DNA from 2 places in the Hydrogenophaga sedimenti genome. Region 2 is predicted to be linked to the other one. Evidence: predicted binding sites of a transcription regulator. Region 2 holds the regulator's gene; the other holds the start of a gene.
The links. Region 2 encodes NrdR, which represses ribonucleotide reductase genes. Its sites were predicted from a motif close to CACNANATNTNGTG; they were not measured.
Positions count from the first base shown of each region.

Region 1: ACS5NL_RS05830 (ribonucleoside-diphosphate reductase subunit alpha) is a predicted target of NrdR. The motif match lies at 5,576-5,589, and genes of this name have one in related genera.

Region 1 covers NZ_JBPZHA010000003.1:140,071-151,029, forward strand. Annotated here, with positions in the region: gene ffh (signal recognition particle protein) at 1-208, opposite strand, end outside; gene ACS5NL_RS05805 (cytochrome C assembly family protein) at 369-1,172, shown strand; gene ACS5NL_RS05810 (PP0621 family protein) at 1,175-1,411, shown strand; gene ACS5NL_RS05815 (sensor histidine kinase) at 1,439-3,238, shown strand; gene ACS5NL_RS05820 (sigma-54-dependent transcriptional regulator) at 3,247-4,731, shown strand; gene ampD (1,6-anhydro-N-acetylmuramyl-L-alanine amidase AmpD) at 4,712-5,341, shown strand; gene ACS5NL_RS05830 (ribonucleoside-diphosphate reductase subunit alpha) at 5,668-8,556, shown strand; gene ACS5NL_RS05835 (ribonucleotide-diphosphate reductase subunit beta) at 8,699-9,838, shown strand; gene ACS5NL_RS05840 (histone) at 10,038-10,583, shown strand; gene ACS5NL_RS05845 (carbohydrate kinase family protein) at 10,640-10,959, opposite strand, start outside.
Region 2 covers NZ_JBPZHA010000013.1:90,917-101,875, reverse strand. Annotated here, with positions in the region: gene ACS5NL_RS19475 (transglycosylase SLT domain-containing protein) at 663-1,580, shown strand; ZMP/ZTP riboswitch at 1,630-1,773, shown strand; gene glyA (serine hydroxymethyltransferase) at 1,834-3,078, shown strand; gene nrdR (transcriptional regulator NrdR) at 3,098-3,547, shown strand; gene ACS5NL_RS19460 (GspH/FimT family pseudopilin) at 3,682-4,212, shown strand; gene ACS5NL_RS19455 (GspH/FimT family pseudopilin) at 4,352-4,927, shown strand; gene pilV (type IV pilus modification protein PilV) at 4,941-5,573, shown strand; gene ACS5NL_RS19445 (PilW family protein) at 5,576-6,565, shown strand; gene ACS5NL_RS19440 (pilus assembly PilX family protein) at 6,558-7,184, shown strand; gene ACS5NL_RS19435 (pilus assembly protein) at 7,229-10,959, shown strand, end outside.

The DNA.
Region 1 (10,959 bases), on a different contig from region 2:
GCGTGAGCGAGCCCACCACCTCGGCGCCCAGCGCCTTCTCTTTCACGCGGGCAATGAAGTCGCGCACCACCGGCAGGGCCACGTCGGCCTCCAGCAGGGCCATGCGCACCTCGCGCAGCATGTCGGTGACGTTGCTCTCGGTGATGCGCGCCTGACCCCGCATTTCCTTGACGATGCGTGACAGACGGTCGGAAAGGGCTGAGGCCATGTTGGGGTCGGGGAAGTGGGGGACGGCGGGGGGTGACAGCGGCGAAACGCCGGGGTCGGGTCGCGTGGCGGAACCGGCGGCTCGCGCGGCCAAGACGCTTTAAACTCCAAGGGCGATTTTAGCTGCCTGCCCCCTCTCCCAACGGCCGCCACGCCCATTCATGACCTTCCTGCCCGCCCTCACCAGCAACCCGCCCGCAGCCCTGCTGTCGGCGGTGGCGGCGCTGTCGTACGCCTTCATCGCCTGGGCCCACCCGCGCCTGACCCAGCAGCAGACCCGCAACATCCTGGCCGTGGCCTGGCTGCTGCACCTGCTCGTGCTGGGTTCGGCGGTGCTGGAAACGCCGGCCCGCTTCGGGTTCGCGCCAGCCCTGTCGGTCACCGCCTGGCTGGTGCTGACGGTCTACCTGATCGAGAGCCGCATGTATCCGCAGCTCAAGGCGCGCTGGACGCTGGCGGTGCTGGGCACGGTGGCGGTGCTGCTGGCGCTGTTCTTCCCCGGCGCCCAATACCATGCCCTGCCCTCGAACTGGATGCCGCTGCACTGGGCGCTGGGCATCGCCTCCTACGGGCTGATCGCCGCGGCGGTCGTGCACGCCTGGCTCATGCAGCGCGCCGAGAAGGCCATGCGCCTGGGCACCACCAGCGACACCTCGATGCCGCTGCTGACGCTGGAACGACTGACCTTCCGCTTCGTCGCCGCCGGCTTCGTGCTGCTCAGCGCCACGCTGCTGGTCGGTGGCTGGTTCTCCGAACTCATCAACGAGCGCTGGGTCTGGAACCACAAGACGGCGTTCTCGGTGCTGGCCTGGCTGACCATGGGCGTGCTGCTGCTGGGTCGCTGGCGCCTGGGCTGGCGCGGTCGCGTCGCGGTGCGCATGCTCTACCTGGGCGCAGGCTTCCTGCTGCTGGGCTACGTCGGCTCGCGCTTTGTGCTCGAAGTGGTGCTGCACCGGATCGGCTGACGATGAAATTCCTTCTGGTCCTGACCGTGCTGCTGGTCGCCTTCTGGATCTGGCGCAACAACCGCCAGTCCGAACAGGACGACGCCGCACCGAAACGCAAGGAGCCGGCACGCCCGATGCCGATGATTGCCTGCGACCAGTGCGGCACCCACCTGCCCGAGAGCGAAGCGGTCCAGGGCAACCGGGGACGCTACTGCTGCCAGGAGCACCGGCGCCAGCACGAAGCCGCCGTGCGGTGAGCCACTGACTCCGGACTCGGCACACCCATGGCATCCGATCCGAACTCCCAGTTTGCCCCCTCCTGGTACTCCACCCTGGAGGCCGGCAGCAGCCTGCAGGACCAGGCCCACCACGTGCGCGCCTATGTGCGGCTGTGGAAGGCGTTCATGCGGGCCCGCGTGCTCATCGCCCTGGTGCTGCTGGCGCTGCAGGTCTTCCTGCAGAGCAACGGCGGTGGCGGCGCGAAATGGCTGGCGGGCGTCTGCGCACTGCACCTGGGCGCAACGATCGCCGTGCTGCTGTGGACCAAGCGCATCGAGCCGGGCCGGGCCTTCCGCGTCCAGTGGCTGCTGACGATTGCCGTCGACCTGGTGGTTTTCGGGCTGCTGGACCACTTCCAGCAGGCGGGCATCAACTACACGCCGCTGTTCGCGTTGCCGGTGCTGCTGGCCGCCATCCTCGGCTCCATGACGCTGGCGCTCGCCACGGCGGCGGTCACCACACTCTACCTGCTGGGCGACGCACTGCTCGGCGCGCCCCTGCTGAGCGACGTCTCGACCTCGCGGCTGCTGCAGTCGGGACTGAGCGGCACCGGTTTCTTCGTGGTCGCATTCCTGGCCAACCAGCTGGCCCAGCGCCTGGCGCGCGAAGAGGCGCTGGTGCAGAAGAGCCAGGCCGCGGCGCGCTCGCAGGCCGAGGTCAACGAACTGATCATCGAGAGCCTGAGCGAGGGTGTGCTGGTGGTCGACCGCCACGGCGTGGTGCGCAACGCCAACCCGGCGGCACAGGGCATGCTGATGGGCGACCACTACCCGCACGCCGCCAAGCTGCTGCTGTCGGCGCGCCCCGAATGGGAGAGCCTGTCGTTCCTGGTCGACCGGACCTTCCAGGTCGGTCAGGGGCTGGAGGCAGAGGTGCAGCTGGCCCCGGACGAATACACCACCTTGCGCCTGTTTGCCCGCACCCGGCTGACCAATGCGCAGAACTGGCGCCCCAACGACCTGTGCGTGCTGTTCCTCGAAGACCTGCGCGAGGTCGAGGCGCGGGTGCGCACCGAGAAGCTGGCCTCGATGGGCCGCATGTCCGCCGCCGTCGCCCACGAGATCCGCAACCCGCTCTCGGCGATCACGCAGGCCAATGCCCTGCTGGACGAAGAGGTCACCGAACCCGGCCAGAAGCGCCTGACGCGCATGATCGAGCAGAACGCGCAGCGCCTCTCGCGCATCGTCGACGACATCCTCAATGTGGCCCGGGCCCAGCCCAGCCAGGACGAAGGGCTGCCGGCCCTGCCGCTGGACCAGACCCTGCGCCAGATCACCCACGAGTGGACCCGCCAGAACCAGGCCAAGGGCGTGCTGGGCGTGCATCCGCATGCCCCGGGCCTGCACATCACCTTCGATCCCGAGCACCTGCGGCGCCTGATGATCAACCTGCTGGACAACGCCCTGCGCCACGCCAGCGGACAGGCCTCCTCGATCCGCGTGATCTCGCAGCCCGCCGGTCCGGACCGCGTGCGCATCTCGGTCTGGAGCGACAGTGCACCGCTGGAGCCCAGCGTGCTCAAGCACCTGTTCGAGCCCTTCTTCTCTTCCGAGAGCCGCTCCAGCGGCCTGGGCCTCTACATCTGCCGCGAGCTGTGCGAACGCTACGGCGCACAGATCGCCTACCAGCGCAGCCGCCTGGACCAGCGCGAGGGCAACGAGTTCTACGTGCTGGCGCCGACCACGCAGGGCGGCCCGCGCGCGCCGGTCCAGCAGAGCCTCTCCTATCCGCCCGGTGACTCGCTGCCGCCACCGACCCGGCCCGGCACGTCCACCAACGGCCCGCCCTCCCTTTCCACGCTCTGACGTTCTTCATGCCCGCCTCTCCCACCGCATGCGTGCTGGTCGTCGACGACGAACCGGACCTGCGCACCCTCTACGAACTCACGCTGCTGCGCGAAGGGTACGAAGTCGTGTCGGCGCCCGATCTGGCCCAGGCCCGCGAATGGCTGGCCCAGCGGCGCTTCGATGTGCTGATCTCCGACATGCGCCTGCCCGACGGGCTCGGACTGGAACTGCTGCGCGAACTCGGCGAACAGCAACGCAGCGAGAAGACCATCGTCATCACGGCCTACGGCTCGGCGGAGAACGCGGTCGAGGCCCTCAAGAGCGGCGCCTTCGACTACCTGACCAAGCCGGTGGACCTCAAGCAGCTGCGGTCCGCGGTGCACGCGGCCCTGCAAAGCCAGCGCATGGAGCCGGCGGCCGACCAGCGGCGCGCACCGGTGAGCGAACCGGTGCGCAGCGCGCCACCGCCACCCGGTGGCATCCGGGCGCTGGCGCGCATCGTGGGCACCTCGGCCCCGATGGTGCAGATCCGCCAGCGCATCGAAAAGGTCGCCACCAGCATGGCGCCGGTGCTGATCCTCGGCGAGTCGGGCACCGGCAAGGAACTGGTCGCGCGGGCGGTGCATGAGTGCAGCCACCGCACCGACGGTCCGTTCGTGGCGGTCAACTGCGGTGCGATTCCCGACAACCTGATCGAAGCCGAATTTTTCGGCGCCCGCAAGGGCGCGTACACCGGCGCCAGCCACGACCGCGAAGGCTATTTCCAGGCGGCGCGTGGCGGCACTCTGTTCCTCGACGAGATCGGCGACCTGCCACTGGGCATGCAGGCCAAGCTGCTGCGGGTGATCCAGGAACGGCGCGTGCGCCCGCTCGGCGGTGTGCAGGAAGAGGCGGTCGACGTCCGGCTGGTCAGCGCCACGCACAAGGACCTGTCGGCCCTGGTCAAGAGTGGCGATTTCCGCCAGGACCTGTTCTACCGGCTCAACGTCATCGGTCTTCGCACCCCGCCGCTGCGCGAGCGGCGTGAAGACCTGCCGGAGCTGGTGCTGGCCCTGCTGCAGCGCATCTGCGCCGAGTCGGGCCAGACCGCCCCGGTCCTGTCCGACGCCGCCCGCGCGTACCTGCAGTCGCGCGAGCTGCCCGGCAATGTCCGCGAACTGGAGAACCTGCTGCAGCGTGCGCTGGCACTGAGCAGCGGGTCGGTGCTGGAGGCCTGCGACTTCGAGGATTCCAGCGACAGCGCCGAGGTGCCGTTCCGGCCTTCCCAGCCGGACCAGATGGCCGAGCCGCCCGCACCGGCCCAGGCCACCGAAAACGCTGGCATTCCCGCCGACCTGCAGAGTTACCTCGATGAGCAGGAACGCCAGGTGCTGCTCAAGGCGCTCAAGGAATGCGACTTCAACCGCACCGCCGCCGCCAGCCGGCTGGGCTTGAACCTGCGCCAGATGCGTTACCGCATCCAGCGCCTGGGCATCACCATGCCCTCGGACGATGAAGACACCCAGAGTTGATGCCTTGAAGGCCGGTGCGGCGGGCGACTGGGATGGAGGCTGGCTCCGGACCGCGCGCGCCGTGGCCTCGCCCAACTTCGGCCCCCGCCCCGATGGCGCCCGCATCGACCTGATCGTGCTGCATTCGATCAGCCTTCCACCGGGTGTCTACGGCGGTCCGGAAGTCGAGCAGCTGTTCACCAACCAGCTCGACTGGTCGGCCCACCCCTACTTCGGGCAGATCCGGGGCATGGAGGTTTCGGCCCACTTCTTCGTGCGGCGCACCGGTGAACTGGTCCAGTTCGTCGACGCCGGCGCCCGCGCCTGGCACGCCGGTGCCTCGTGCTGGCGCGGACGCACCAACTGCAACGACGATTCGATCGGCATCGAGCTCGAAGGACTGGAAGGCGAATCCTTCGAGGCTCCGCAATACGCCACCCTGACCCAGCTCTGCGAGCAGCTGCGCGCGCGCTTCCCGATCGAGCACATCGCGGGCCACGAACACATCGCGCCCGGCCGCAAGCAGGACCCCGGTCCGGGCTTTGAGTGGTCGCGGCTGCAACGGTCCCTGGGCTGGGATCATCGGTATTTTCCCGGGTGCGTCGGCACCACAGAAAACGCCAGCGACTGACCGCGCGCCGCCGCCAGAAAACCTTCCGGCGTCCCGCCAGCAACGGCGCGGACTTGCGCCACAAATCCCGCCAGAAACCGCGCCGCCATTGGCGCCCTGAAAGCGAACGCAGAAGTTTCGCTGGCCCGCGGCATCCCGCGTCAGGCGCCGGAGGCTGCGCCATTTTTGCCAGACGAAAAGCAAACCGAAAAACCGCACGAAACACTACCGGTAGTGGCTTGTACCCCCACGAGACACCAGATATAGTGTGCGCTGCGCCAGACCACCTGGCCCTGTGCCCCGCGCCCCGCCGCCGGCACCCACACAAAACAAACGAAAGAGGAACCATGCTGACAGCCACGCCCACCGCATCCCCGAACGCCCCCCAACTGTTGACCGGCAGCGCCGGTGTCGCCGCCGAGCCGACCAGCTCGACCGTGTTTGCCCAGTACCAGATCATTCGCCGCAACGGCGCCGTCGTGCCGTTCGAGCCGAGCAAGATCGCGGTGGCGATGATGAAGGCGTTTCTCGCGGTGCATGGCACCCAGGGCGCCGCGTCGGCCAGCGTGCGCGAGACGGTGGATGCACTGACGCAGACCGTGGTGCGTGCGCTGGTGCGTTCGCGTCCGGGCGGCGGCACCTTCCACATCGAAGACGTGCAGGACCATGTCGAACTGGGCCTGATGCGCAGCGGACACCATGAAGTGGCCCGCGCCTACGTGCTCTACCGCGAACGCCGCACCCAGGAGCGCGCCCAGCAGGTGCAGGCCGCGCAACCCGCCGAAGCCGTCCTGCACGTGGTGGATGGTGGCCAGCGCGTGCCGCTGGACATCGCCCGCCTGCAGGGCCTGATCGAAGCCGCCTGCGCCAACCTGGGCAAGGACGTCAAGGCCGATCCCATCGTCGCCGAGACCAAGCGCAACCTGTACGACGGCGTGCCGATCGAAGAGGTCTACAAGGCCGCCATCCTCGCTGCCCGCACCCTGATCGAAAAAGACCCCGACTACACCTACGCCACCGCGCGCCTGCTGCTGCACACCGTGGTCAAGGAAGTGCTGGGCGAAGACGTGCCACAGGCCCAGCGCGCCGAGCGCTACGCCGACTACTTCCCGCAAGCCATCAAGAAGGGCGTGCAGAACGAACTGCTGGACGAGAAGCTGCTGCAGTTCGACCTGGCCCGCCTGGGCGCCGCGCTCAAGCCCGAGCGCGACCTGCAGTTCGACTACCTGGGCCTGCAGACCCTGTACGACCGCTACTTCCTGCACGTGCGCAAGACCCGCATCGAGCTGCCACAGACCTTCTTCATGCGCGTGGCCATGGGCCTGTCGCTCAACGAGATCGACCGCGAAGCCCGCGCCATCGAGTTCTACGAGGTGCTGTCCTCGTTCGACTTCATGTCGTCCACGCCCACGCTGTTCAACGCCGGCACGCTGCGCTCGCAGCTCTCCAGCTGCTACCTGACCACGGTGCCCGACGACCTCGACGGCATCTACGAGTCGATCAAGGAAAACGCGCTGCTGTCCAAGTTCGCCGGCGGCCTGGGCAACGACTGGACCCGCGTGCGCGCCCTGGGCGCCCACATCAAGGGCACCAACGGAGAATCGCAAGGCGTGGTGCCCTTCCTCAAGGTGGTCAACGACACCGCCGTCGCGGTCAACCAGGGCGGCAAGCGCAAGGGCGCGGTCTGCACCTACCTGGAAACCTGGCACCTGGACATCGAAGAGTTCCTGGAGCTGCGCAAGAACACCGGCGACGACCGCCGCCGCACCCACGACATGAACACGGCGAACTGGATTCCCGACCTGTTCATGAAGCGCGTGATGGAAAAGGGCGACTGGACCCTGTTCTCTCCCAACAACGTGCCCGACCTGCACGACCTGTTCGGTGCCGAGTTTGAAAAGGCCTACGTCGCCTACGAAGCCAAGGCCGAGCGCGGTGAGATCAAGCCCAGCCGCAAGGTGCCGGCCACCGACCTGTGGCGCAAGATGCTCTCGATGCTGTTCGAGACCGGCCACCCCTGGATCACCTACAAGGACGCCTGCAACGTGCGCAGCCCGCAGCAGCACGCCGGCGTGGTGCACAGCTCCAACCTCTGCACCGAGATCACGCTCAATACCAGCGACACCGAAACCGCGGTCTGCAACCTGGGCTCGGTCAACCTGCTCCAGCACGTCAAGGATGGCCAGCTCGACCACGCCAAGCTGCAGAAGACGATCAACACGGCGATGCGCATGCTCGACAACGTGATCGACATCAACTACTACGCGGTCAAGAAAGCGCGCGACTCCAACCTGCGCCACCGTCCGGTGGGCCTGGGCCTGATGGGCTTCCAGGACGCGCTGTACGAACTGCGCATTCCCTACGCCTCCAACGAAGCGGTCGAGTTCGCCGACAAGTCGATGGAAGCGATCTGCTACTACGCCTACTGGGCCTCGACCGAGCTGGCGCGCGAGCGCGGCCGCTATTCGAGCTACCGCGGTTCGCTGTGGGACCAGGGCATCCTGCCGCCCGACACGCTGGACCTGCTGGCGCGCGAACGCGGCGGCTATGTGGACGTGGACCGCTCGGCCACGCTGGACTGGGACGCGCTGCGCAAGAAGATCGCCGCCGATGGCATGCGCAACTCCAACTGCGTGGCCATCGCCCCGACCGCGACCATCTCCAACATCATCGGCGTCGACGCCTCCATCGAGCCCTGCTTCGGCAACCTCTCGGTCAAGTCCAACCTGTCGGGCGAGTTCACCATCATCAACGGCTACCTGGTCAAAGACCTCAAGCGCCTGGGCCTGTGGGACGACGTGATGGTCATGGACCTCAAGCACTTCGACGGTTCGCTGCGCCCCATCGACCGCGTGCCGCAGGACGTGAAGGCGCTCTACGCCACCGCGTTCGAAGTGGAGCCGCTGTGGCTGGTGGAGGCCGCGGCGCGCCGCCAGAAGTGGATCGACCAGGCACAGAGCCTGAACATCTACATGGCCGGCGCTTCGGGCAAGAAGCTCGACGACACCTACAAGCTCGCGTGGCTGCGTGGTCTCAAGACCACCTACTACCTGCGCACGACCTCGGCCACGCAGGCCGAAAAATCCACCGGCCGCACGGGCCAGCTCAACGCGGTTGCGGTGCACGGCCACGATGTCGCAATGAGCGCACCGGTCGCTGCCGCGGCGACGGCAGAACCTGCGACCGACATCAAGTTCTGCGCGATCGACGACCCGGGCTGCGAAGCCTGCCAGTGAGCTTCATGCGCCGATGCGAATGACCGTGATGAAACTTCTCACCGATTTCGATGCAGCACCGCAACACAATGCATTCGCTCGGCACATGATTGCTTTGCAATTCATGTCGACGCTTCGATAATCCACCGAATTGGACACCCCTATGTTGACCTGGGACGATCAAGTCACTCCCGCTGTTAAGCCCGCACCGATTTCCCCGACTGCTGTTTCGTCGGGTGTGCAAGCGTCACTGTCCTCCGCCGCACCGTCTTCGTCCGACAGCGCCCGACGTGTCAACGTCGCCGACAAGCGCATCATCAACGGACAGACCGACGTCAACCAGCTCGTTCCCTTCAAGTACAAGTGGGCCTGGGAAAAATACCTCGCCACCTGCGCCAACCACTGGATGCCGCAGGAAGTGAACATGAGCCGCGACATCGCGCTCTGGAAGGATCCCAACGGCCTGACCGAAGACGAGCGCCGCCTCGTCAAGCGCAACCTCGGCTTCTTCGTCACCGCCGATTCGCTGGCCGCCAACAACATCACGCTGGGCACTTACCGCCACATCACGGCGCCCGAGTGCCGCCAGTTCCTGCTGCGCCAGGCCTTCGAAGAAGCGATCCACACGCACGCCTACCAGTACATCGTGGAGTCGCTGGGCCTGGACGAAGGCGAGATCTTCAACGCGTACCACGAGGTCCAGTCGATCCGCGACAAGGACGAGTTCCTGATTCCGTTCATCGACGCGATCATGGATCCGATGTTCAAGACCGGCACGCCCGAGAATGACCAGACGCTGCTCAAGTCGCTGATCGTGTTCGCCTGCCTGATGGAAGGCCTGTTCTTCTACGTCGGCTTCACGCAGATCCTCGCACTGGGCCGCCAAAACAAGATGACCGGCGCTGCCGAGCAGTACCAGTACATCCTGCGCGACGAATCGATGCACTGCAATTTCGGCATCGACCTGATCAACGCGATCAAGCTCGAGAACCCGATGCTGTGGACGCCGCAGTTCAAGGCCGAGATCAAGGCGCTGTTCGAAAAAGCCGTGGAACTCGAATACCGCTACGCTGAAGACACCATGCCGCGTGGCGTGCTGGGTCTCAACGCCTCCATGTTCAAGGGCTATCTGCGCTACATCGCCAACCGCCGTGCGACGCAGATCGGCCTAGAGCCACTGTTCCCCAACGAAGAGAACCCGTTTCCCTGGATGAGCGAAATGATCGATCTCAAGAAGGAACGCAATTTCTTCGAGACCCGCGTCATCGAATACCAGTCCGGCGGCGCGTTGTCCTGGGATTGAAGGCCCGACGATTGATTGACATGTTCACCGTTTCACAAAGCCCTGCTCCAGACATCCCGGTGTCCGGGACAGGGCTTTGTCACAGCATTCAAGGCCTTGGCGCCACCCGTGGATGCATCCACGGCGCCAGGGTCCTGAATCACTTCTCCGGCGTTCGGTCGGTGGAAGTGCTCTTTGCAACTTGATCAAGGAGAAAACAATGGCAACTGCGAAAAAAGCTCCGGCCAAGAAAGCCGCCCCGGCTAAAAAGGCCGCTGTGAAGAAGGCCGCTCCGGCCGCCAAGAAGGCTGCACCGGCGAAGAAGGCTGCTGCTCCCAAGAAGGCCGCTCCGGCCAAGAAGGCTGCACCGGCAAAGAAGGCTGCTGCTCCTAAGAAGGCTGCACCGGCGAAGAAGGCTGCTGCTCCTAAGAAGGCTGCACCGGCAAAGAAGGCTGCTGCTCCTAAGAAGGCTGCACCGGCGAAGAAGGCTGCTGCTCCTAAGAAGGCTGCACCGGCAAAGAAGGCTGCTGCTCCCAAGAAGGCTGCACCGGCGAAGAAGGCTGCTGCCCCTAAGAAGGCTGCACCGGCAAAGAAGGCTGCTGCTCCCAAGAAAGCCGCCGCCCCCAAGAAGGCCGCCGTCAAAAAGGCAGCCCCAGCAAAAAAAGCTGAGCCGGCCAAGAAGCCGGCAGCCCCTGCGGCACCTGCAGCTCAAACCAAGCTGAACCCTCAGGCTGCCTGGCCGTTCCCGACGTCCAGCAAGCCCTGAGTCATCCTCACGGATGATTGACAGGCCCGGTGCGCAAGCGCCGGGCCTTTTCGTTTTCAGAGCTGGTAGTTCTGGCCGCCGCGGCAGGCAATCTTGGTGGCCCCCAGGCGATTGCCCAGCTCGGCACAGCGTTCGAGCGACCAGCCCTGTGACAGGCCGTGCAGCAGGGCTGCGCGGAAGGCATCCCCGCAGCCGGTCGGATCCACCACCGCCGTCGCGGCCACGCCGGCCACCCGGGTGACCTGGCCGTCCACATGCACATCGCAGCCATGCTCGGCCAGCGTCACGATCAGTCCGCTGACCTGGCGTGCAATCTCCGGCAGGCTCAGGCCGGTGCGATCGCTGAGCATCTTGCCTTCGTAATCGTTGACCGCCA
Region 2 (10,959 bases):
CAAACCCCTATTGTCGCCGCGGAACCGCCCCTCGACAGCGAACCCTGCTCCAGAAACGAGAAACCCCGGTCAGCCGAAGCTGCCGGGGTTGACGGCGGGGCAAAAACGCACTTGCCGTCTGGTCGGAAGCAAGGAGGGAATTGTCCCTGCGTCCTGGAAGCAAGAGATTGCTTCCGTGGGGTGCCGGACGGTGGCTGTACCACTTGTCTGGCGGGATTACCGACATACCGTCGGTGCACAAAGATTACTCCCGCACCCAGTCGTTGGCAAGCCCTGTTACCGCCCGGAAACCTTTGTTTTCTCGTTGGCCGACGAGGGTGCCAGCCGGACTTGCAACGAGCTGCAAAAGCCACCCGAACCGACAGGCGGCGCCTTCGGGCAAGGACCCGGCGGAGAGCCCCGTCACGCTTGCCGGGGGCGCTAGGAAAGTCAGCGGACTCAACAGCCCACGAAATACTAATAACCAAACTTTATATTAAACACAGTTTAAAACATTGACTTGACATTAGCCTGCCCATACCATTCGCCCGTTTCCCGCACAGGGATAACCCGAACACCGCCGGCCCCCACCCTCCTTCGGCCTGCGGTCCCGCCATTGATGGCGCCCCCCACCGCATGCAGCCACTCCTCCGGGATGGCTCAGCCTTGCAAGGAGCGACAGAATGACCCCGTACCTGACCGAGCACGACAAGAGCAGCGACGCAGCTGCCGCAACCCCCTGGCGCCTGGCCCTGGCCGACGCATTCCACGGCTTCATGGCCTTCACCCACAACGGCATGGCGCTGCTTGGCGTCGGCCTGGCCGCTCTGGCCCTGACCCTGGCAGCCCGCAGCGATCTGCGCACCCAGGCCGAACAGCAACTGCTGGGCTGGCTGCTGGAGCGCCATGATGTGACGCTGAGTGCGCAGGACGCGGAAGCGCCTCAGGACGCCGCCGACCGCACACTGGCGTCCAGTCCCGTCGCCCTGCCCAGGCAACAGGCCGCAGTGACCCAATGGCTCAGCCGCCGCTACCGGGTGGCGCAGGAGCCTCTGGCCTCCCTGGTGGCCGAAGCCTTCTCCATGGGCGAGAAGGCGCGCCTGGACCCGACCCTGATCCTGGCGGTGATGGCGATCGAGTCGCGCTTCAATCCTTACGCCCAGAGTCCGGTCGGCGCGCAAGGCCTGATGCAGGTGCTCACCCGCGCCCATTCGGACAAATACGCCGACTTCGGCGGCCAGGCCGCTGCCTTTGACCCGCTGAGCAACCTGCGCGTCGGCGTCAAGGTGCTGCAGGACTGCATCAAGCAGGCCGGCTCGGTCGAAGGCGGGCTGCGTCTGTATGTCGGAGCCGTGTCTTCCGACGGCAGCGACTACATCAACAAGGTGATGAGCGAGCATATGCGCATCCAGAGCGTCGCACTGGGCAAGCCGATGCCCACCTCCTTCCCGATTTTCTCGGCCATGCCTGTGGCCGCTCCGGCCGCCCCCGGTACCGAGACATCCACGCGGACCGGTCTGCTGGAACCCGCCGCCGAGGCCGCCCCTGGCGCCGCCCCGGCGCCAGCGGAGCCGCACTCCGGCGATCTCACCAGTTCCTGACCGGGATACCCCGATCCTCGGCGCGCCGACCTCACGGCTCGGCTAAACTAGCGCGGTGCACAACTGGCGATAGGCGCACGGCGGTTCTCCCGCCCTCCGCGCTGACGTGGCCCCCCGATCTGCCGGTCGGGACAACCACTGGGAAGTGCACCGCCCGTTTTCGGGCGTTCAGCCGTTCGCCTGGGCAGTCCCTGCAGCTTCATCCACACCGACCGAAGTGCGCGGGGTCCACGTCACCCGAGACTGCCAAACCATGTACGACCGCAACATCCTCATCGAGCAAACCGATCCCGAGCTGTTCGCCGCCATCCAGGCCGAGAACGCCCGCCAGGAACACCACATCGAGCTGATCGCCAGCGAGAACTACGCCTCGCCGGCCGTGATGGCCGCCCAGGGCACCCAGCTGACCAACAAGTACGCCGAGGGCTACCCGGGCAAGCGCTATTACGGCGGCTGCGAGTTCGTGGACGTGGCCGAGCAATTGGCCATCGACCGTGTCAAGCAACTCTTCGGCGCCGACGCCGCCAACGTGCAGGCCCACTGCGGCGCCTCCGCCAATGAAGCCGTGTTCCTGGCCTTCCTCAAGCCCGGCGACACCATCATGGGCATGAGCCTGGCCGAAGGCGGTCACCTGACCCACGGCATGGCCCTGAACATGTCCGGCAAGTGGTTCAACGTCGTCTCCTACGGCCTCAATGCCAAGGAAGAGATCGACTACGACGCCATGGAAGCCAAGGCCCGCGAGCACAAGCCCAAGCTGATCGTGGCCGGCGCGTCTGCCTACAGCCTGCGCATCGATTTCGAGCGCTTCGCCAAGATCGCCAAGGAAATCGGCGCCATTTTCATGGTCGACATGGCCCACTATGCCGGCCTGATCGCGGCCGGCGTGTACCCCAACCCGGTGCCGTTCGCCGACGTGGTGACTTCCACCACCCACAAGAGCCTGCGCGGCCCGCGTGGCGGCATCATCCTGATGAAGGCCGAGCACGAGAAGGCCATCAACAGCGCCATCTTCCCAGGCCTTCAAGGCGGCCCGCTGATGCATGTGATCGCTGCCAAGGCCGTGGCCTTCAAGGAAGCGCTGACCCCCGAGTTCAAGGCTTACCAGCAGCAGGTCGTGAAGAATGCTCAGATCGTGGCGGAGACGCTGACCCAGCGCGGTCTGCGCATCGTGTCGGGCCGCACCGAGAGCCACGTCATGCTGGTCGACCTGCGTGCCAAGGGCATCACCGGCAAGGAAGCCGAGGCCGTGCTGGGCAGCGCCCACATGACCATCAACAAGAACGCGATCCCCAACGACCCGGAAAAGCCCATGGTCACCAGCGGCGTGCGCATCGGCACCCCGGCCATGACCACCCGCGGCTTCAAGGACGAAGAAGCCCGCCTGACCGCCAACCTGATCGCCGACGTGCTGGACAACCCGCGCGACCCGGCGAACATCGAAGCGGTGCGCACCAAGGTCAACGCCCTGACCGCGCGCTTCCCGGTCTACAAGTGATCCCAGGCGGCGCAGCGCGATGAAGTGCCCTTTTTGCGGTCATCTGGAAACCCAGGTCGTCGAAACGCGCGTATCCGAAGACGCGGACTTCATCCGCAGGCGCCGCCAGTGTGGTCATTGCGAAAAGCGCTTCACCACCTACGAACGCCCGGAAGTCAGCTTCCCGGCGGTAGTCAAGAAGGATGGACGGCGCGTGGACTACGTGCCGGCCAAACTCCGCGCCTCGTTCGCGCTGGCCTTGCGCAAGCGCCCGGTCAGCACCGAGCAGGTTGATGCCGCCATCGAGCGCATCGAAGAAAAGCTGCTCAACCTGGGCGCCCGTGAAGTACCTGCCACCCGGCTCGGTGAAATGGTGATGCGCGAACTCAAGAAACTCGACAAGGTGGCGTATATCCGCTTTGCCAGCGTGTACCGTAGTTTCGAGGACATTGACGAGTTCCGGGCGCTGGTGGACGAAGTCCGCAAGTAGCCTCACTGCAACGAAATACCGCATTGATCCTCCATGCAGGGGACAATTCGCATACCAATAGCCTCCTCGGCGATTCTATTTGGACATCACCACCCGAATAATCCACCCAGGCAAACAGCCAGGGGATCAAAGGGATGGAAAACACAGTCAAGGCAATCAACGGGGCCCATCGCGGATACACACTGACAGAACTGGTGGTGGTTACCGCGCTGCTGGCAGTTCTCCTGCAGATCGCCATCCCCAAATTCGTGGAGTTGCTGTCTACATGGCAACGCGATCTGGTCACCCGCGCACTGACCAACCATCTCGCCCTGGCAAGGTCCGAAGCCATTCACTGGTCCCGGCGCGTCGTGATGTGCAGCAGTCCGGACGCACGAAATTGTGCGCCGCCATCCTCAAGAGAATGGGCCTCGGGCTGGCTGGTCTTTCAGGATCTCGATGACGACGGGCAATTTGGCCCAGAAGACAAACTCGTTGCGGTATCGCAAGGCACCACTGGAATCCGGAGCATCCGTGGCAGCGGAAATGTCCAACGATTCATATTCAATCCCACGGGAATGATGTCCTCCGGGATGGCTACCCTGGAGATCATGCCGCGGGTGGGGCCTACACAGAAAATCATTGTCAATCGCATCGGTCGGGTGAGACTGAGCCTGGATGAATAGAGGATGTCCGGCGCCAAGGTGAAGCCCAAGCGTGAAAAATGAATGCTTTTTACCGCTGAGGCATCCGAAAGCAACCGCGTGTCGGTGCGACTCAAGCCCAACAAACCGTGGCCGGTACATTGCAGTACGGAGCTGCAAATTGAAGTACCTGTCTTTCCCCCTTCCGCCACGCACCCAAGCCCAACACGGTTTCACACTTGTGGAACTGGTGGTGACGCTTGCCATTTTCGCGGTCCTGATCTCCCTGGCGATGCCCGACTTCAGCGAAACCGTTCGCCAGTGGCGCAGGGACAGCGCGACACGTGCATTGACATCAAGCCTGCAGCTGGCACGGTCGGAAGCGATCAAGTCCACACGAAAAGTGATGCTGTGCCCGAGCACCACGGGCACCTCATGCGCCACAGGCACCGAGTGGCGCAACGGCTGGATTGTGTTTGTTGACGACGGCGCGACCGATCAGGCGTTCAACACAGGCGAGCGCATCCTGCAGGCAACCTCCGCCCAGAGTGGGATTGCTTCGCTGACCAGCTCCGCCAACGTGGAGTTTTTGCAGTTTCTGCCCAGTGGGCTGATGGCGGCAGGGTCGACATCCGGTGCCAAGACCGGCGCCACCACATTCACTGTCACCCCCTCCGGCGTGACCTCTGCCACCCTAGTCAACAAGGTGGCCGTGTCTCCCGTGGGCCGTCCGACTGTCACCACCGTACATCCCTGAGCGACTCCTTGCCATGTTCCCGACTTGCCCTATTCCGCGCGTCACTCGCATGAGGTCCATCCAGCGACAGCAAGGTGCCAGCATGATCGAAGTGCTTGTCGCCGTTCTGCTGGTGTCCATTGGCCTGCTGGGCATTGCCGGGCTCTCCGGGGCCACGTTCAGCTACAACAAGACCTCGCAGGTCCGTCTGACCGGAATGGCCTTGGTCAACGACTTTGCAGATCGCGCCAGACTCAACGTTGCAGGTTACGACCGAGGCGGTTACAGCATCGCCTTGGGCGACAACTACCAGAGTTCGCCTGTCACGGTCGCCGCATCCAACTTGGGGCTTGACCCATCCGTGGCAGTAAACGGCAACAAGATTGCGGATGATCTGGCGGCCGCCGATGTGGATCAGTTTCTGCGCAGCGTGCGCAGCCGGCTTCCGCTCGGGGACGCCGTCGTCGTCAGCCGTCCGTCGGGTGCCACCAGGGACATGGATGTCTGGTTGCTCTGGCAACAGCCGCAGGTCGGAAGCGGTTCAGCGGATGACCTCAAGACCAGCGACTATCAGTTGTTCATGGCTGGCCAGGGGAATTGCCCCAACAGCCTGAGTGCGGCAGACAAACTTGTCTATAGCTGCATGTACTTCAAGGTGGGGCTGTGACCATGTCAAACCAACGCTTCGCCGGACGAACCCGCCTGCAGTTCCAGAGGGGTCTGAGCCTTGTCGAGCTGATGGTCGCGCTGACCATCGGCCTGTTCCTGATGGGTGCCGTCGGGATCATCTATGTCAACACGGCCACCACCTCCCGGGGCAGCACCCTGGAATCACAGATGAACGAGGATGCCACCTTGGCGCTGGAGTTGCTGCAACAGCAGGTTCGTCTCGCCGGTTTTTCCAATGTCAACAACTCCGGGGCACGGCTGTTCGCCGGGCGGGCGGTTCTGGGGTGTGATGGTGGATTTACCAACAACGCCGGGAGCACTGCCTTCGAGGCGCTGGCCTGCAACACGACCACCACCGGCTCGGATGCCATTGCGGTTCGCTACGAAGCGACCCTGCTCAACAGCCAGTCGGTGACCAGTTCCGGCGTTCAGCTTCCGGCCAACTGCGTCAATGAAGGGATCGCCACTTGGAATGCGCTGGCCGAAGGAGCATCCAGTGCCACACCGCTGGCCCTGGCCGACAACCGCTACTACGTGGCCAACGACGCGGATGGCACACCATCGCTGTTCTGTCAGGGTCGGACAGGTGCAGGTTTCGGGACGGCCACCGCCCTGATTCCTAACATCGAAAACATGCAGGTGCAGTACGCGGTGACGGCTCTGCCGACCGCCGGCAACCCGATCCCCCATCATGTGGCGGGTTACGTGAGTGCATCCAATACGGCCCTGGGCGCGACCGCCGGGAACTGGCCACGCGTGGCCGCGCTGCGTGTCTGCCTGCTGGCCCGCAGCGCCACAGCCGTACCAACCGGCGACAACAGCGTGAATGACGTGGGCCGGTACCTTGACTGCGATGGCGTCGAGCAGACGGCCACCGATCGCCGGCTGCGCCGTGCCTACATCACCACCATCCAGTTGCGCAACATGCGCCCGGCACTGCCAGCTGACTACGTGTCTGGCCAAGACCCCTGGGCTTATCTTTATGAATAACGAATCCACTGGTCCCGGAGCAGCCCCCTCGTGCCGCCACACACCGGCCGTCGAGCGCGGCATCGTGCTGCCCATGGCCCTGATCATGCTGGTGATCATCTCCTTCGCCGGCCTGATCGCCGCCAGGAACTCGGCCTCTTTCGAGCAGTTCTCGAACAACATGAGGACCAACCAGGTAGCACGCACCTCGGCCGAAGATGCCCTGCGACGTTGTGAGCGTTTCGCCAAGGACGCCACCGACAACGGAGGCACCACCTATCCGAGCGAGACCGGAAAGATCCTGGCGACGCAGGTGTCGGCCGATACCGAAGCCGCCATCCGGGCTGGCGCCTGGAACACCAGGGCCAACTGGGGCTCATCGGGAGCCAACATCCTGATCACTGTCACACCGGCTTTTGACACCAATGTCCAGGGACAGGCCAAGCTCAAGCCGGCCAACTACCCGACTTGCATCATCCAGGCCATGGTCAATGGGCGGTACCTGATCACCGCGCGCGGGCTCTCCAACGATGCAGTGGTCAGTAGCGGCGGCCTGCTGACCGCTGGTACCGAGGTCTGGCTTCAATCCATTCTCACGCCGTCCACCCCCGTGCTGTCCGCCAGCAGAGGTGTCGAATGACCGCAATGACATCGGATACACAGATACCCGCCAGAGAGGTTGCCATGAAATTTCATTCAAGACTGAGTATCACCAAGCTCCTGCCGTTGCTCGCGCTGGCAGTCAGTGCGATGGCTGTGGCCCCGCAACTGGCGGCTCAACCGGCCAACCGCCCCTTGCTGACCAATCAGGCCGGCGCGTTGCCTAACCTGATGATTTCCCTGGATAACTCGGGATCGATGGCTTTCAATTACCACGAGAGCTACAACGTCACCGACGACACGGAATACGAGAAGCGTTTCTGCCCGACCCCCTACTCCAACAGGAACTCAGCGACGTTGGCCACATTCAACAGTGGCATCGGAGGCGAGGCAATCTATTCCGCCGCTGGGCCGACCTACACCTGTTATGAGCGCAGGCTTGTCTCCGGATCCTGGACCACAGTGGCCCGCACTGCGGTGTCCCTCCCTTACGCTCCGGCCCAATACGTTGCCAACTGGTCCGCTCAGCGCTCGGCCGACGTCAACCCCCTCTACTACGACCCCCGCGTGCGGTACCTGCCGCGCGTGAATGGAAGCGGCGCCCAGATTGCGCCGACCGATGGCGCCGTCTGGGTGTCCAACCAGAGCAGTGCCCCTTTCTCCTACCGGCTTTTTCAGAGAAGCATTGCACCGTTCGACTTGCGCGTGTACCACTCCATGTACGCAAGCGATGGCTTCACCCGGAACTACCAAAACGTAGTCAACCAGGACAACCCCACCGGATTTACTGTGCGCTATTCCCTGGGGTACTCGCTGCGGACACCCCAGCACATTGCCTACAGTGCGGCCACAACCTCTTCGCCAGCATTCACCTACGCCATCTGCACCGCCGTGGTCACCGATGGTTCTGGAAGGGAAACTGGCTGCTCTGCACGGACCCAGGTGAATGTGCTTTACGGCGCGACGACCACGTACACCATCCCCACGCCCAACTCGCGGACAGACTGCTCGAACAACGTCTGTTCCAACACGCAGGAAGTGACGAACATCATGAACTGGTTCCGCTGGTATTCCATCCGGCAGACCGCCACCAGCACCGCCATCGGGCAGGCGCTTGCAGACATCAACACCAATGGCGCACTCAGTTCGCCGGCCAAATTTGATGACAAGTTGCGCATCGGATACATGCCCATCAACGAGACCTGGGCTGCCCCTCTGTCACTGCCACCGGGTGCAGGCGCCCCGGTGACCACGTCGCGTGGTGTTCGCAACCTCAAACGCGGTTCGACGGAGAACGACGAACTTTTCACGTGGCTCAATGGGATCATTTCCCAAGGCGGCACCCCGCTGCATTACTCGATTGAGCGGGCGGCAGACTATTTCCTGATGCGAAACAACGTCACGGAAAATCCGTGGCGCACCATCCCGACCAGTTCCAGCAGCGCGGAGCTTAGCTGCCGACGCTCTTTCAATCTGCTGTTTTCCGATGGCGGATGGACGTCCGGCAATCCCTGGGGGCCGTCTGCAGCCGGGCCGGACTATGACAACACCGTTGGCCCCACCTTCTCCCGGACCTTGAGCGATGGCAGCACGGAGACATTCCGATACCAGCCTCAGGGGATCGACACGATTGCTGGCCGCCTGAAATACACGCCTTATCCCAGCAATCCCAACAGTTCCGGGGGATTGGCCGACCTGACCGCCAAGTATTACTGGCACACCGACATGCTGAGCGGCAACGCCAACAATACAGTGCAGACCCGCCCGGGACAGCCGACGTTCTGGCAGAACATGTCGACCTACACCATTGGCTACCTGATCCAGCCTGGCGGCGAGGTCGCCACCAGTGGCCTGACGTTCAACCAGATCCAGACCTATCAAACCAAATATGCCCTGCTGGGATATACCGGTGCCGCCTCGTTTCTTCCCACTTGGCCGTCCGGCGATCTGATCGCCGCGGGTACCCAGCCCAGGGTGGATGACTTCATTCACGCAGGCTACACAGGCGGCGCCAGATCTTTCAGTGCCAGGACCGCCGATGACGTCAAAGGCATCTTCAACACCATTCTTTCCGAGATCCTGAGTGCGTCCGGCCGCGATGCGGGTGTTTCCGTCAGTTCAGGTGGGGACAGTTCGACCCTGGCGGGACAACTCAAATACACCGTGTCGTACAAGACGCTCGACAACTCGGGCAACATCCTGGCCAAGGAACTGGATGCCAACGGCAACGAGACCGGCGTCACCCGGTGGTCCGCGGAACAGCTCATGCCGGCCGCCTCGCTGCGTCGCGTGTTCACCATGAACAGCATCCGCACCCCGATCGATTTCCTCGGCAATTTCTCATCCCTCACCAGCGATGTGCAAACGGCGCTGAGACAAGGAACGGGCGCCGCGCGGATTCCCACCGATGCCAGTTTCGTGAACTACCTGCGAGGCGACAACACCCCGACCGACGCAAATGGACAGCTGTTCCGGCAGAGGGTCTCAAAGATCGCGGCCATGGTGAACCCACCATCGGAGCTGATGAACTATTCCCGCGACTACCAATACGACAGCGTGACCTCGGGTGGCGGGGTGGACGGCTGGGACAGCTACAAGGGCTTTGCTGGTCGCAAACTGGGCTACCCATCTTCCCTGTTTGTTGCGACCAACGGCGGGGTGATGCATTCATTCGATTCGAGAACAGGCGTCGAACAGGCGGCATTCATGCCCCGCCGCAGCATGGCGCGGCTGCTCAACTACGCGACCGAGCCTTACGCCTTTGAGTACGTGCTGGATGGCCCCATCAGCCAGAATGACATCTTCAACCGTGCGTACGCCAGCGCCAATTCCCTCTCCGTCGCCGACCAGTGGCAGGCATGGCGGCACATTGCGGTGGGGACCGGGGGGCGTGGTCAACAGTTGGTCTATGCCGTCAACTCACCGTTCAAGACCGGGGCCCCCCCCACTCGCATTCCCGACAAGCAGGATTTCCTGTGGGAAACCGGACCGGACCTCATCAACACGGCCGACGGCGACGATGTGACGGTGGGCTACATGGTCAATCCCGCACGCAGTGGGCAGACCGAAGACATGCCCAACAGCACCAATGGCCAACGGGGCCGATGGATCGTTGCCATCAACAATGGACACTACAACGGCGTGGCCGGCGGCGACAAGGCTGGTCTCGTGGTCCTCGATGCCCTGACCGGCGACGTGATCCGCACCATTCCCCTGCCATCGGGCTATTCCGCTGGCCGCGGCCTGAGCGGCGTGACTCTGCTGCGCAACTACAACCTGAACCATCGGGTGGTGGCCGCCTATGCGGGTGATGCCAATGGTCATCTGTGGAAGTTCAATCTGACGGGCGCTCCTTCCAACTGGAGCGTGGAACACAACAGGCCCCTGTTCACCGTCCCAGGCAACCGCCCCATCTTCGGCGCACCCGCCTGGCAGCCCCATGACCTCAAGAACCCCTGGAGCGACGGCTTCATGGTGGTGTTCGCCACGGGCATGATGCTGGAAGAAGGGGATCTTGACGACATGGGTGCCCAGGCCATCTATGGCATCTGGGACCAGCAGAACGTCGATGGCAGCATGGCCAACAACGTCACCCCCACCGAGGTGCTGCCAACGGAGTTGCAACAGCAGCGTGTACAAGCCACGACGGCAGCCGTGAGAAACGGCGTGACCTACTACGGTATCACCGACAACGCCATCGACTGGAACACCCAGCGCGGCTGGTTCATGCCGCTGGAAAATCCTCACCAGACCGATGTGGCCCTCCAGCCCGGAGAGCGTTCGATTGCCGAAGTGCAGAACGTGGGCACCAGCGT